One region of the Nocardia sp. NBC_00416 genome, then DNA from elsewhere that is predicted to be linked to it. Evidence: riboswitches for the same ligand, from Rfam matches in the RefSeq annotation. Region 1 holds a riboswitch; each other region holds the start of a gene.
What was found. A riboswitch is a leader RNA that binds a small molecule or an ion and turns the genes downstream of it on or off. The one in region 1 is predicted to bind S-adenosylmethionine.
Positions count from the first base shown of each region.

Region 1 (4,783 bases):
TCGAGGGCGCACTGGACGCGCTGGGAATTCAGGACCCGGAGGCGCGGGAGAAATGGAAGAACGGATATCTCGTATTGATCGAGCGAGAGTCCAGCAACGATCCCAACTCCATCAATAATTGGGACGATAACGCCGCCAAGGGACAGAGTTCGCGTGGCCTGACCCACACCATCCCGGCGACTTTCGAGGCTTATCACGTCGCCGGTACGTCGAGCAATATTTACGACCCCGTCGCGAATGTCGCGGCGAGCATGAATTATGTGATGGACGTCTACGGCGTGACCGCGGACGGCAGCAATCTCCAGCAAGAGGTACAGCAGGCCGATCCGAAACGAGATCCGAAGGGCTACTGAGGCACACAACCGACGCGGGTTCGACGACTATGCAGGACACAATTCCCGGAGACGGGAAAAGCGTCGGCAGTCGGCCGCCGGGATACCGGTTACGGTGCCGAATCGGCGGGCGCGGATCGACGAGGACGCCGAAGCCACAATGATCGGCAATCCGCTGGGTATCTGTATCGACCGATTGCGGCAGCGGCCGCGCGGCGGCCCATCGACTGTTGAGCAACCGCACCCGAGGACGAGCCTCGCACACAGGAAAGCGCCGGAGCGCATTTCCTGAGCGCGAGGCCACACGGTCTCGGACGCGTCGCCCGTCACCCCTCGGAGCGGGCGGCGGAGCCGCGGTCCCGAGAGCTGAAAGGCGACGCCGCGGGCCGGACCCCACGATGCCGAAGCGGCGCGACTATTTCAGCGCGCGCGCCAGGTTCGCGTCGAGCGCCGCGAGGAACTCCTCGGTGGTCAGGTAACCCTGATCCCCACCGACCAGCGCCGCGAGGTCCTTGGTCATCTGACCGCCTTCGACCGTCTTGATGACGACATCCTCGAGCGTCTGCGAGAAACCGATCACCTCGGGGGTGTTGTCCAGCTTGCCCCGGTGTTCGAGGCCGCGGGTCCAGGCGAAGATCGACGCGATCGGGTTGGTCGAGGTCGGCTTGCCCTGCTGGTGTTGGCGGAAGTGCCGGGTGACCGTGCCGTGCGCGGCCTCGGCCTCACAGGTCCGGCCGTCCGGGGTGAGCAGCACCGAGGTCATCAGACCGAGCGAGCCGAAGCCCTGCGCGACCGTATCGGACTGCACGTCGCCGTCGTAGTTCTTGCAGGCCCAGACGTAGCCGCCCTCCCATTTCATGGAGGAGGCGACCATATCGTCGATCAGCCGGTGCTCGTAGGTGAGACCGGCCGCTTCGAACTGGGTCTTGAACTCGGCCTCGAAGACTTCCTCGAAGGTGTCCTTGAACATGCCGTCGTAGGCCTTCAGGATGGTGTTCTTCGTCGACATGTAGACGGGGTAGTTCTGCTGCAGCCCGTAGTTGAACGAGGCGCGGGCGAAGTCCTCGATGGACTTCTTGAAGTTGTACATGCCCATCACGACGCCGCCGTCTTCCGGCATCTGCACGACCTCGTGCACGATCGGCTCGCTGCCGTCCTCCGGGGTGAAGGTGAGGGTGACGGTGCCGGCCTCGAAGACCTTGAAGTCGGTGGCGCGGTACTGGTCGCCGAAGGCGTGGCGGCCGATGATGATCGGCTTGGTCCAGCCGGGGACCAGGCGTGGAACGTTGGAGATGATGATCGGCGCACGGAAGATGGTGCCGCCGAGAATGTTGCGGATGGTGCCGTTGGGTGAACGCCACATCTTCTTGAGACCGAACTCTTCGACGCGGGCCTCGTCCGGGGTGATCGTCGCGCATTTGACGCCCACGCCGTGCTCTTTGATGGCATTGGCGGCGTCGACGGTCACCTGGTCGTCGGTTTTGTCGCGGTACTCGATGCCGAGGTCGTAGTACTCGAGGTTCACGTCGAGGTACGGGTGGATCAGCTTGTCCTTGATGAACTGCCAGATGATCCGAGTCATCTCGTCGCCGTCGAGTTCTACGACGGTACCTTCAACCTTGATCTTGGACATGGATCTTCGTGTCCTCCTAAGACTGGTGCCCTCATTGCACGGCCAGGCGAACACGCTTGTGAGCGGACCCCAGCTGTCCAACAGACAACGTATACATCTCGCGTTGTCCACGAGACGTCTGGTGTAACCAAGACGAGCGTACTGCTTGGGGTGGTCCCGCGGTGCAGCCAGCCCCGGTGGTGAGATCTCACACGGTGAACCGCGCCACAAGATTACCCGGTACCGGCATATACCGATTTCTATCCCTCGCGACCGCCCCGCTACCATGTTGAGCAGGTCATGAGCGCCAGCGCCAAGCCCCGGCTCGCTGGACGGCAACCCTCCTGATGCGGTGGGGTGCTCCGGGTGATGACCGGGCCCCCGAAAGCCGGGAGCAAGCGCACGTCAGGAGGTCATCGATTGTGCCGGTTTCCGGCCGCGGTGATCGCGGCGTTCTCACGATTCGACGAGAAACCCCCCATTCTCTGGAGCACGATATGACCGATGGCAGTACCCCCGGCCCGACCGATGTCCGAGCGACCGGCCGCAGACCGATGGTCGCCGTCGGCGGCGCCGTTTCTCGCCCAGCCGGGTCCTCGGCGGCGATTCATACGCTCCGGGTATCACGACGCAACCCGGTAGGCGCGACGGAAATCATCGCGTGAAGGTGGGCACCGAACGAACCACGACCCGGTCGGTGGCGCAGTTACCACCACCCGACGGCACTCTCGGCGTCATCGATATCGGCGGTCTGACCCTGGAGAACGGCGCCCGGCTGCCGGAGGTCCGGCTGGCGGTACAGCGCTGGGGGGAGCTGTCACCCGCCCTGGACAATGTGGTGCTGATCGAGCACGCGTTGACCGGGGACTCGCATGTCATGGGCCGGGCCGACGCCGACCATCCGCAACCCGGGTGGTGGAACGGGATGGTCGGGCCGGGAGCGCCGATCGACACCGACGAATGGTGCGTCGTCGCGACCAATGTGCTCGGCGGCTGCCAGGGCAGCACCGGTCCGGCGTCCCGGGCGCCGGACGGCGCGACGTGGGGCTCACGGTTTCCCGACATCTCGATCCGCGACCAGGTGAACGCCGAGCTGAAGCTGTTCGACGTGCTCGGTATCGACCGCCTGTCCGCAGCGATCGGCGGGTCCATGGGCGGCATGCGCGTACTGGAGTGGATGCTGCTCGCACCCGAGCGTCTGGCCGCCGCGTTGATCCTCGCGGTCGGCGCGCGCGCCACCGCCGACCAGATCGGCACCCAGACCACCCAGATCGCGGCGATCACCAGCGACCCGGACTGGCAGGGCGGCGACTACCACGGCACCGGCCGGGTTCCGCGGGCCGGTATGGGCATCGCGCGGCGGATCGCCCATCTCACCTACCGCACCGAGGTCGAACTGGACAGCCGGTTCGCGAACAGTCCGCAGGACGGTGAGGACCCCTGGGACGGCGGCCGGTACGCGGTGCAGAGCTACCTGGAATACCAGGCCGAGAAGCTGAGCCGGCGTTTCGACCCGGCCACCTATGTGCTGCTGAGCGAGGCGATGAACCGGCACGACATCGGCCGCGGCCGCGGTGGTGTCGATGCGGCGATGAGCTCCACCGCGGTGCCGTGCATCGTGGGCGGTATCGATTCCGACCGCCTGTACCCCCTGCACACACAGCGGGAACTGGCCGAGGGACTGCCCGGCTGCCGGCATTTCGAGGTCATCGCCTCCCGGGACGGCCACGACGCGTTCCTCACCGAGGCCGCGGCGATCGGAAAATTGCTCACCCAGACGATGAACCTGGCCCGCGCCGACCACTGACGCCGCACCACCACCGTCGCGGCAGCGCGGTCAGCCCACGCCGAGGGTGTTGATGGTCGCCGCGAGGAACACGATCGAGCCGCCCAGCAGCGTCAGCGCGCCGACATCGAACGGCCTGCTGCGCACCGCGAGCAGACCGACCCGCACGGTCGGCAGGCACAACCGGAACGCAGCCGCGATCAGAGTCGCGCCGCCGAAGAACAACGCGCCACGGCGCCAGCGGTCCTGAGCGACGAAGACCACCGCGATCAGCACCACCACGGCCACCACGACCATCGGCAGGTGGCAGCGGAGGAAACCGGCCCAACGGCTGCCGGTGCCGGGATCGTCGGCGGTCGTAGTCTCGGCGTCGGTCACGGTGGCGATTGTTCCAGATCCTGCCCGCCCCGGTAGCGCTGGTCCCGGACGACACCGCGAGGCCGGCTACGCGTCGGCGCTGACGGCGCCGCCCGGGACGGAACCGATCCGATCAGCGCAGCGCGGCCAGTTCGGCTTGCACCTTGTCCCGGTGCTGGGCGCGCAATGCCTCATGATGCGGGCTGCGCCGCACCACCAGGTAGGCGATGCCCAGCACAGCGAACCAGATCGGGGTCACCAGCAGGGCCTGCAATGTGTCGGTCTCCTGGGTGAGCGCCCAGACCAGGAACACGAAGAACGCGAGCACCGCCCAGACCATCGGGACTCCACCGGGGAGTTTGAACGTCGACGCGGCATGCAGCTGCGGCCGGCGCTTCCGGTAGACCAGATAGCTGACCAGGATCATCGTCCACACGAACATGAAGCACAGCGACGAGATGGTGGTGACCACCGTGAAAGCCTCGACGATCGACTGCCCGGCGTAGAGCAGCACCACCCCGATCAGCAGGAACGCGCACGAGAAGCGCAGCGCGTTGGCCGGGACGCGGCGCGGGGACAGCTTCCCGAACAACGCGGGAGCGTCACCGTCACCGGCCAGGCCGTACACCATCCGCGAGGTCGAGTAGATACCCGAGTTCGCGCTGGAGGTGGCGCTGGTCAACACGACGAAATTGA
Region 1 is NZ_CP107932.1:6,160,059-6,164,841, reverse strand. It holds gene OG804_RS26645 (transglycosylase SLT domain-containing protein) at 1-353, shown strand, start outside; gene OG804_RS26640 (NADP-dependent isocitrate dehydrogenase) at 748-1,965, opposite strand; SAM riboswitch class IV at 2,241-2,351, shown strand; gene metX (homoserine O-acetyltransferase MetX) at 2,606-3,751, shown strand; gene OG804_RS26630 (DUF3017 domain-containing protein) at 3,782-4,027, opposite strand; gene cycA (D-serine/D-alanine/glycine transporter) at 4,221-4,783, opposite strand, start outside.

Region 2 (4,783 bases), 1.2 Mb from region 1:
CCGCCTTCGGGAACGTCGTAGATCGAGGCGCCGACCGTTTTGTAGTAGGTGCCGTCGAAATCGGTCCGCGCGCCGGTCCACAGTGCCCGCATCAGATCCACCGATTCCCGCAGCCGCGCGAACCGCTCTTTGAACTCCGGCCATTCTCCGGAATAGCCGGTGGCGATCTCGTTCAACGCCTCGCCGGTGCCCACTCCCAGCATCACCCGGCCCGGGTAGAGGCAGCCCAGTGTCGCGAAGGCCTGCGCGATCACCGCGGGGTTGTACCGGAAGGTCGGGGTGAGTACCGAGGTGCCGAGCATGATCCGCTCGGTGCGCTCACCCGCGGCCGCCAGCCAGGCCAGTGAGAACGGCGCGTGGCCGCCTTTGTGCCGCCACGGCTGGAAATGGTCACTGACCGTAGCGCTGTCGAGGCCGTGTTCTTCGACCAGTACCGCCAGCTCAACCAGCTCACGGGGTCCGAATTGTTCCGCCGACGCCTTGTACCCGAGCTTCAGCTCACCCATTTTCGCCCACTCCTGTCGCGTTGTGGTCGGACCGTTTCCGGCCCGGATTCGACCCTAATAGGCGCAGTTGGGCGCGGCCCACCCGCGGCCGGAACGAGGGGGCGTGGACACGGCCGGCGCCCTGCGTGGCGGCTCCGGAATCGGCTCACGTTCCCGGCTCCGGGCGCGGCATACCCAACGCGCGGTCGCCGAAGCGCAGAATCGAGAGGGTGAGCACAGACGACCGGATTTTGTCCTACCTCACCGATATGGACGGGGTGCTGGTACACGAGGACCGTATGGTGCCCGGCGCCGACGAGTTCCTCGCCGAGTTGCGCGCCGAGCAGATCCCGTTCCTGGTACTGACGAACAACTCCATCCGCACACCGCGCGACCTGCAGGCGCGGTTGCGGCAGACCGGCCTGGAGATACCGGAGCATTCGATCTGGACCTCGGCCCTGGCCACGGCGAGTTTCCTCGACGAACAGCGGCCCGGCGGTACCGCGTACGTGGTGGGCGAGTCGGGATTGACGACGGCCCTGCACGAGATCGGCTACGTGCTCACCGAGGTCGACCCCGACTATGTGGTGCTCGGCGAGACCCGCACCTACTCGTTCGAGGCGATCACCACCGCGATCCGGCTGGTCGAGCGAGGCGCGCGTTTCATCGCGACCAACCCCGACCCGACCGGTCCGTCCCGTGACGGCGTACTGCCGGCGACCGGTTCGGTGGCCGCCCTGATCACCCGGGCCACCGGCCGCGACCCCTACTACATCGGCAAACCGAATCCGCTGATGATGCGTTCGGCACTGCGCCGGATCGACGCCCACTCGCAATCCAGCGTGATGATCGGCGACCGGATGGACACCGACGTCATCTCGGGGATGGAGGCCGGTATGCGCACCATCCTGGTCACCTCGGGGATCTCCACCCGGACCTCGATCGAACACTATCCCTACCGGCCGACCATGGTCCTGAACTCGGTAGCCGACCTGGTGGGCCGAGTCCGGACCCCCTTCCCCGAACCGGGCGACCGCCTCGGATGAACCGATCTGCGCGCCGAACGTGAGCAACCGCCTACTCGGCCGGACGAGCGCAATAAAAGAGCGGCCGCACCCTCCCTGCACCGAGTCCAGCGAGGTCCACAAAGGTTGCGGCCCGGCCCGCTGGTCAGCGCCCGAAGCGCATGCGCCGCAGGCGCGAGTCTCGGGCGTCGTCCTCAACCTCCACAAATCACTCACCCCACCTCACAAGGCCAGCATTCATGGTCGGGGCCCGCCCCGGTTCTGGAACGACAGACCGAAGGCGCGCAGCGACCGAGCGCGTGCGCACCGGCCGACCATAGATCGGCAACCATCGAGCACTGACAGGGTCGTGAACCAACCCACACCGACCAAGAAGTAGGTCCGCCCCCACCTCTCGCCTCGTCCGGATAGCCCACCTCCGAGGTCGGGGCCCGCCCCGGTTCTGGAGCGACGAAGCGAAGGAGCGCAGCAACCGAGCGCATGCGCACCGCCGACCATAGATCGGCGACCATCGAGCACTGGCAGGGTCGTGTACCTACCCACACCGACCAAGAAGTAGGTCCGCCCCCACCTCTCGCCCCGTCCGGATAGCCCACCTCCGAGGTCGGGGTTAACAAGGGCCCCGACCCGCCCCGCCGAAGGCGGGGCAGAAATTACAGAGCCTGGTCCAGGTCGCCCATCAGGTCTTCGATGTCCTCGAGGCCGACCGAGATTCGGACGACCCCGTCCGACAGTCCGATGCTGGCGCGTCCTTCCGGCCCCATGGCCCGGTGGGTGGTGGTCGCCGGGTGGGTGATGAGGCTTTTCGCGTCGCCCAGGTTGTTGGAGATGTCGATGATCCGCAGCCCGTTCAGCACTTCGAACGCTCGTTTCTTGGCTGCGTCGGCCGCGGCTTCGAGCTCGAAGGTCACTACGGTGCCGCCGCCGCTCATCTGCGCGTTCGCCAGGTCGTACTGCGGATGGGATTCCAGGAACGGGTACCGCACCCAGCTGACCGCCGGATGCTCGTCGAGGTAGCGTGCGATGCGCAGCGCCGATTCGGCGGACTGCCGGACCCGCAGCGGCATGGTTTCCAGCCCTTTGAGCAGCGTCCACGCGTTGAACGGGCTGAGCGCCGGTCCGGTGTGCCGCATCAGCGTCTTCACCGGACCTTCGATGTACTCCTCGGATCCGAGGATCGCGCCGCCCAGTACGCGGCCCTGGCCGTCGATGTGTTTGGTGCCCGAGTAGACCACCACGTCGGCGCCGAGTTCGAATCCGCGCTGTAGCAGCGGAGTGGCGAAGACATTGTCCAGCACCACCTTGGCGCCCGCGGCGTGCGCGAGTTCGCAGACCTTGCGCACGTCGACCAGGGTCTGCATCGGGTTGGCGGGGGTTTCGAAGAACACCGCGGCGGTGGGTTCGGACAGCGCCGCTTCCCATTGGTCGAGGTCTTCACCGTCGACGAACACCGTTTCCACGCCCCAGCGGGGCAGGATCTCGTTGCACACCACGAAACAGGATCCGAACAGGCTGCGTGCGGCCACCAGCCGGTCGCCTGCCTTCAGTAGCGCGCCGAGTGCGACGAATACCGCGGCCATACCGCTGGCGGTCGCGAAACAGGCTTCGGCGCCGTCGAGTAACCGCATCCGCTCCTGGAACGTGGTCACGGTCGGATTGCCGTAGCGGGAGTACACATAGTGCGGGTTCTCGCCGGTGAACGCGGCCTCGGCGGCTTCGGCGCTGGAGTAGACGAACCCGGAGTTCAGGTAGAGGGCCTCGGAGGTCTCGTCGAATCCCGACCTGCTCAGGCCGCCGCGGACGCCCAGCGTCGCGGGCCCGACGCCTTCGGGCAGCGGGCGTTCGAACGAGCCGCCGTTGATCATGACTGCCGCCACGGGAGCCCGTGGGCCCGCCAGCCGGCGATGCCGCGATGCCCGTGTTCGTCGAGCGGACCTTCGAACCCGTCGCTGATGTTGTAGGCGGGCGCGATACCCGCCGCGGTCGCGGCGTCGGCGGCATGTGCCGACCGCTGGCCGGACCGGCAGAGGAAGACCACGGGCGCGTCGGCGGGCCGGTCGGCCAGCGCGCTGCGCAGCTGGTTCAGGAACTCGGTGTTGCGGGCGCCGGTGGTGTCCACCCATTCCACCAGCAGCGTCGGCCTGGCGATCGCGCTGGTGTCGGGGACTCCGACGAATTTCCATTCGGCCTCGGTCCGCACATCCACCAGGATTGCGTCCGGATTACCGGTCAGCAGTTCCCATGCCTGCTGCGAGCCGATATCCCCTGCGTAACTCATACGTGGCACCTCCTGCGAATCCGCACTTGCCGCATCGGTTCGATGCGCGCCAGGTCGTCACCCGGAGCACCCCACCGCGGAGGAGGGTTGCCGACCAGCGAGCCGGGGCTTGGCGCTGGCACTCATGACCCAAACCAAAAGATTGCCCGGCGGGGTCGGGCCGTGTCAAACCTCGGTTGACGCCACTGATGACATCATTCGACCGGCTGGTTGCACACCTGCCAGTCGCCGTCGGAGAGGAACAGCCACCAGGCCGCGGTCTTCTCCTCGCCCTCGACTCGGCTGGTCACTTCGATGGTCGCCGTGTCGCCGTTGATGTCGACGGGCCCGAATTTCGTGATTTCGATGTCTTTCCCGGTTTCGCCGGGCTTCAGTTGCCCGGCCAGTGGTGAGCGGGCCGGTACGAAGCCTGGGCAGACCGCTTCGCGTGGGGGTTCCACCCCGTAGCGGTTGCTCACTTGGGCGAAATCACGGACCGCTCCGGCGATCCGATCGGAATCTGTGACATTTTTCTCAACGGGCGACACCAGTCCGGCGATGAGCACACCGCCGAGGATCAGCGCCACGATCACCGCGGCCACGATGAACGGCCAAATCGTGCGGGGGTCCTCGGGGCCGTCCGGTTCGGTGGCTGCCGGCTCGTCGGCGGGTCCGCCATTGCTCATGCCTACGATCATCCCTGGTCCCCGGATCGGCTGTGCGGCCCCACCCCGATAGAATCGGGGCAGACCGCGCATTGCCGCACGGCAGCAGCCGCGGCGACGTGGGAAGACGTACGGCGAGTAGCCGCCCGCGAACCGGCGCGACAACGGCGTATACGAGCCACGCGTCAACTTAGCCTAAGCTAACACCAACGCCAGTGATTCTTTCGACCGATAAGGGTGCGCGTAACTGATGACCGAGCAGAAGGAAGCGAACCGCCCGCTTCGGATCGCGATCGTGGGGGCTGGGCCCGCCGGGATCTACGCCGCCGATGCTCTGATGAAGTCGGATGC
Region 2 is NZ_CP107932.1:4,933,084-4,937,866, reverse strand. It holds gene fgd (glucose-6-phosphate dehydrogenase (coenzyme-F420)) at 1-506, opposite strand, end outside; gene OG804_RS21230 (HAD-IIA family hydrolase) at 755-1,531, shown strand; gene OG804_RS21225 (O-succinylhomoserine sulfhydrylase) at 2,164-3,375, opposite strand; gene OG804_RS21220 (rhodanese-like domain-containing protein) at 3,372-3,788, opposite strand; SAM riboswitch class IV at 3,806-3,918, opposite strand; gene OG804_RS21215 (Rv0361 family membrane protein) at 3,983-4,453, opposite strand; gene OG804_RS21210 (FAD-dependent oxidoreductase) at 4,683-4,783, shown strand, end outside.
Region 2: it holds a riboswitch for S-adenosylmethionine, as region 1 does, so the genes downstream of both, OG804_RS21220 (rhodanese-like domain-containing protein) here and metX (homoserine O-acetyltransferase MetX) in region 1, are expected to answer to the same signal.

Region 3 (4,783 bases), 3.3 Mb from region 1:
GATGAGTTTCACCCTCGACGCCGGGGAGTGCGTGGCGTTGGTGGGGGAGTCGGGTTCCGGGAAGAGCCTCACCGCGCGCAGCCTCGTCGGGCTCGCGGGACCGGGGTCGATCGTCGCCGCCGATACATTCCGGATCGGCGGCGGCGACGCCCTGGATTTCGACACCCGGGCCTGGCAGCGGGTCCGGGGCCGCTACATCGGCCTCGTCCTGCAGGACGCGCTCGTGAGCCTGGACCCACTGCGGACCATCGGGCGTGAGGTGGCCGAATCGCTGGACACCCACCGGATCGGAGACAAGAAGCAACGGCGCGCCGTGGTGCGGACGCTGCTGGAATCGGTGGGGATCGGCGGCGCCGAACGCCGCGCGGAACAGTACGCCCATCAGCTGTCCGGCGGCCAGCGGCAACGCGCGCTGATAGCGTCGGCCATCGCCGCCGACGCGCGGGTTCTGGTCGCGGACGAACCGACCACGGCGCTCGACGTCACTGTGCAGCGCCAGGTTCTCGGCGTGCTCCGGTCGCGGCTCGCGGCCGGTGCGGGACTGGTGCTGGTCAGCCACGACCTCGCGGTCGTTTCCGGTATCGCCGATCGCGTCCTGGTGCTGCGTGACGGCGAAGTGGTCGAGTCGGGGCCGACGTCGGAGGTGCTCCGTGCGCCGCGGCACCCTTATACGCGCAAGTTGATCGCCGCGGTCCCCACCCGGGAAACACGCGGATTCGCGCTGAGCTCGATCGGCGCGGCGGCCGACGGCGCCGGAGCTCTTCCACGGGTGCGGATTCCCGCGCACACCGTGGACGCCGGGGATACCGCCCTCGAGGTTTCGCACCTGACCAGGACCTACGGGCGGCCCGGCCGGAGCCGCGTCGTGGTCACCGCCGTCGACGATGTGAGTTTCACCGTCCGGCGCGGCGAAACACTCGGCATCGTCGGCGAATCCGGCTCCGGGAAGACAACGACGGTGAAGGCGATTCTCGGACTCGTCGCGCCGACCTCGGGTGAGATCCGGCTCGACGGGAGGCCGTGGAGTTCGCTGCGCGAGAGCGAACGCCGTAGCAGGCGCGAACAGGTCCAATTGGTGCCGCAGGACACGCTCAGTTCGTTCGATCCTCGATACACGGTCGAGCAGATCATCGCGGAATCACTGCTGCGCGCCTATCCGGACGAACACGCGCGGCGGCGGCGGATCCGCGAGGCACTCGACTGGGTCCGGTTGCCCGGCGCGATTCTGGATCGGCAACCTCAGTTCCTGTCCGGCGGCCAGCGTCAACGGGTCGCGCTCGCCCGGGCCCTGGCCCCCACCCCGCGAATCGTGGTGTGCGACGAGCCCGTATCGGCCCTGGATGTCTCCGTTCAAGCGCAGATCCTGGACCTCCTGCAGGAGTTGCAGGCCGAGCACGGGACGACCTTCGTCTTCGTGACCCACGACCTCGGTGTCGTACATCAGATCGCGGATCGGCTGCTGGTGATGAAGGACGGCCGGATCGTGGAGCAGGGCGATGTGGTGGAGGTCTTCGACAAGCCGCGGCACGAGTACACCCGCGAGCTGCTCGACGCCGTCCCGCGGATCTCGTGAGGGCCGCCCGGCAGCCCGAAGTATCCGAAAAAAGTCCGAGCACAACGAGAAGGTGAATCTGTGGCACACCGACCCGGGCTGATCCTCAGCGCGTTCGTCATGGGAGCCGGCCATCACGCGGCATCGTGGCGGCATCCGGCCGCGCCGGACGAGGCGGCGGAATTGACTCCCGCCCACTATGTCGACCTGGTGCGGATCGCCGAACGCGGCAAATTCCATGCGTTCTTCCTCGCCGATACGCTCGCGTTCTCACCGAACGTAGCGCTGAACGGGGTGAGCAACCTCGAACCGCTGGTGACACTCGCGGCGCTGTCCCAGCACACCGAACGCATCGGACTGGTCGCGACGATCTCCACGGCCTTCTACCCGCCGTACCACCTCGCCCGGTTGATCAACACCCTCGACCATTTCAGCGGCGGCCGATTCGGCTGGAACGTGGTGACCTCGACTTCCGACCACGAGGCCCGGAACTTCGGGTCGGCGCGGCTGGCCGAGCACGACGACCGATACCGCGCGGCGGCCGAACTCGTGGACGCGGTCGATCATCTGCTGCACTCCTGGGAGCCCGGCGCGGTGGTCCGTGATCGCGCGTCGGGCCGGTATCTCGATCAGGACCGGGTGGCGACCGAACCGAGCCGGATCGGGCGCTTCACCTTCGGCGGACCGCTGGACCTGCCCCGGTCGCCGCAGGGCAGACCGGTGATCGTCCAGGCGGGGAGGTCACCGGCCGGTATCGAGTTCGCCGGGCGGTACGCGGAGGTCGTGTTCACGGTGCAGCAGACGTTCCAGGAGGCGAAGTCCTTCCGTGACGCGCTCCGCGGCGCGGCCCGGGACGCGGGGCGTTCACCCGGCGATGTCCGCGTCCTGCCCGGGTTGTGGCCGTTCATCGGTTCGACCGAGGCCGAGGCCCGCAAGCTGTACGACGAACTGGAGGAACTCGTTCTGCCCGCTCAAGTGGCCCGGCAGATCGCCACCTTCACCGGGCTCGATCTGAGCGGATACGGCTACGACGAGATCCTGCCCGCACTTCCGGCGACCGGCTTCCAAGGACAGCAGGGCAGATACCAGACCTTGCGCGATCTCATCGACAGCGGCCGGAACACGCTCCGGAAATTGCAGGAGCAGTTCGGGACGAGTCGCGGTCATCAAGTGGTGATCGGGACTCCCGAGCAGATAGCCGATTCGATCATCGACTGGCACGACCGCGGTGCGGTGGACGGGTTCAGTATCCAGCCGCCCATCCTGCCGCACGGCCTGGCGCAGTTCGTCGACCATGTGGTCCCGGAATTGCAGCGCCACAAGGTTTTCCATGACGATTACCTGCCCGGGGCCCGGACCTTCCGAGATCAGTTGGGGGCTTCGCGCCGGGATCGGTCGCCGGAATCGGCGGATCCGGTGCGCCGGTCTGTGCCCGACGAGCCCGTCGGCGCGCACCGGTCCGGTTCGAGTTGACAAGTCGGTGAGCCTCTGACAACCTCGCCTCAGGTCATGAGTGCCAGCGTGAAGCCCCGGCTTGCTGGCCGGCAACCCTCCTCCGCGGTGGGGTGCCCCGGGTGACGACCTGGCCGCTGCTCGCCCGAGCGCGGCAAGCGCGGGCTCCGTTCACTCCCCGATCCGGAGTCCCTCGATCGAAGGGATTGCGTGATGACCGCTGTATACGACCCGACCTGCGCCCCGGCCCGGGTGTCCGGTGCCGACCTGCGGGTACCGCTGGTGCAGGGCGGGACCGGCGGCTACGCCAATTTCGACTACGCGGCCAGCGCGCCGGCGTTGGAGCAGGTCGGCGCGCGGGTCGCCGAGCTGCTGCCCTACTACGCGAGCGTGCATCGCGGCGCGGGCTACGCGTCCCGGATCTCCACCCAGTGCTACGAGGCGGCCCGGGAGTCGGTGCGCCGATTCCTGCGCTGCGCCGACGATCAAGAGGTGGTGTTCACCCGCAACACCACCGACTCGTTGAACCTGCTCGCCGGATGCGTCCCCGGCGAGACCGTGGTGCTCGATATCGAACACCACGCGAACTACCTGCCCTGGGACCGGCACGGCCGCCGGGTGGTGCCCGCGGCGGATACCCTCGCCGAGACGATCGACCGGCTGACCGCCGAACTGTGCGCGAAACCCGCCGCCCTGCTGGCGGTGACGGGGGCGTCCAATGTCACGGGTGAGGTGCTGCCGCTGGAGCGCCTGGCCGAACTCGCGCATCGGTACGGTGCGCGGATACTCGTGGACGCGGCGCAACTGGCCCCGCACCGCCGAATCGACCTGTGCGCCACCGGGATCGACTACCTGGCCTGCTCGGGTCACAAGCTGTACGCGCCGTTCGGCGCCGGTGTGCTGGTGGGCCGCCGCGACTGGCTCGACACCGCGCCCCCCTATCTGGCCGGCGGCGGCGCGGTCACCGCGGTCACCCGGGAGACTGCGATCTGGGCCGCCGCCCCACACCGGCACGAGGCGGGTTCTCCGAATGTGCTGGGCGCCGCGGCGCTGGCGGCCGCCTGCGAGGCGCTCACCGAGCTCGCCGGTCCGGCGCAAGCGCACGAGCAGGCACTCACCCACCGGCTGCGGACCGGACTGGAGGACATCGCGGGGGTGCGCTGTCTGCGGATCTGGCCGGACAGCGCCGATTGTGTGGGAATCGTCGCCTTCACCGTAGACGGATTCGATGCCGGACAGGTCGCGGCCTATCTGTCCGCGGAACACGCGATCGGTGTGCGCGACGGCCGTTTCTGCGCGCACCCGCTGCTGGCGCGGTTCGGTCTCGACGCCGCGTTGCGCGCGAGTATCGGGCTCGGTTCCACGGCCGCCGATATCGACCGGCTCCTGGCCGCCGTGCACGCGCTGGTCACCCGGGGACCGCGGTGGGACTACGCCTGTGCGGGCGGCCGCTGGGATCCGGTTCCGGAGACCCGCCCGGGTCTGGTCGCGGCAACGGCCGCCGGGGCGGGGCCGTGCACGATTTGAAGCCGTGCCCGATAGGACAAGGGTCGCGACCCGCGGGCCGCTGTACGAGGCAGCGAGCCCGAGCGTCCCTACCGAATCCGACTCACGACGGGGGTGACCCGATATGCCCATCGATATCGACATACTGACCGACGCAGCGGATCTGCGTGCCGCGCAGCAGGTGTTCCGGACCGCGATGGTCGGGGTGCCGCCACTGTCGGCGGAGTCCGGGGACGGGCTGAACGAACTCGGGCGCACACTCGGCGCCCGCGT
Region 3 is NZ_CP107932.1:2,095,779-2,100,561, reverse strand. It holds gene OG804_RS08490 (ABC transporter ATP-binding protein) at 1-1,573, shown strand, start outside; gene OG804_RS08485 (NtaA/DmoA family FMN-dependent monooxygenase) at 1,634-3,025, shown strand; SAM riboswitch class IV at 3,058-3,171, shown strand; gene OG804_RS08480 (aminotransferase class V-fold PLP-dependent enzyme) at 3,218-4,531, shown strand; gene OG804_RS08475 (GNAT family N-acetyltransferase) at 4,635-4,783, shown strand, end outside.
Region 3: it holds a riboswitch for S-adenosylmethionine, as region 1 does, so the genes downstream of both, OG804_RS08480 (aminotransferase class V-fold PLP-dependent enzyme) here and metX (homoserine O-acetyltransferase MetX) in region 1, are expected to answer to the same signal.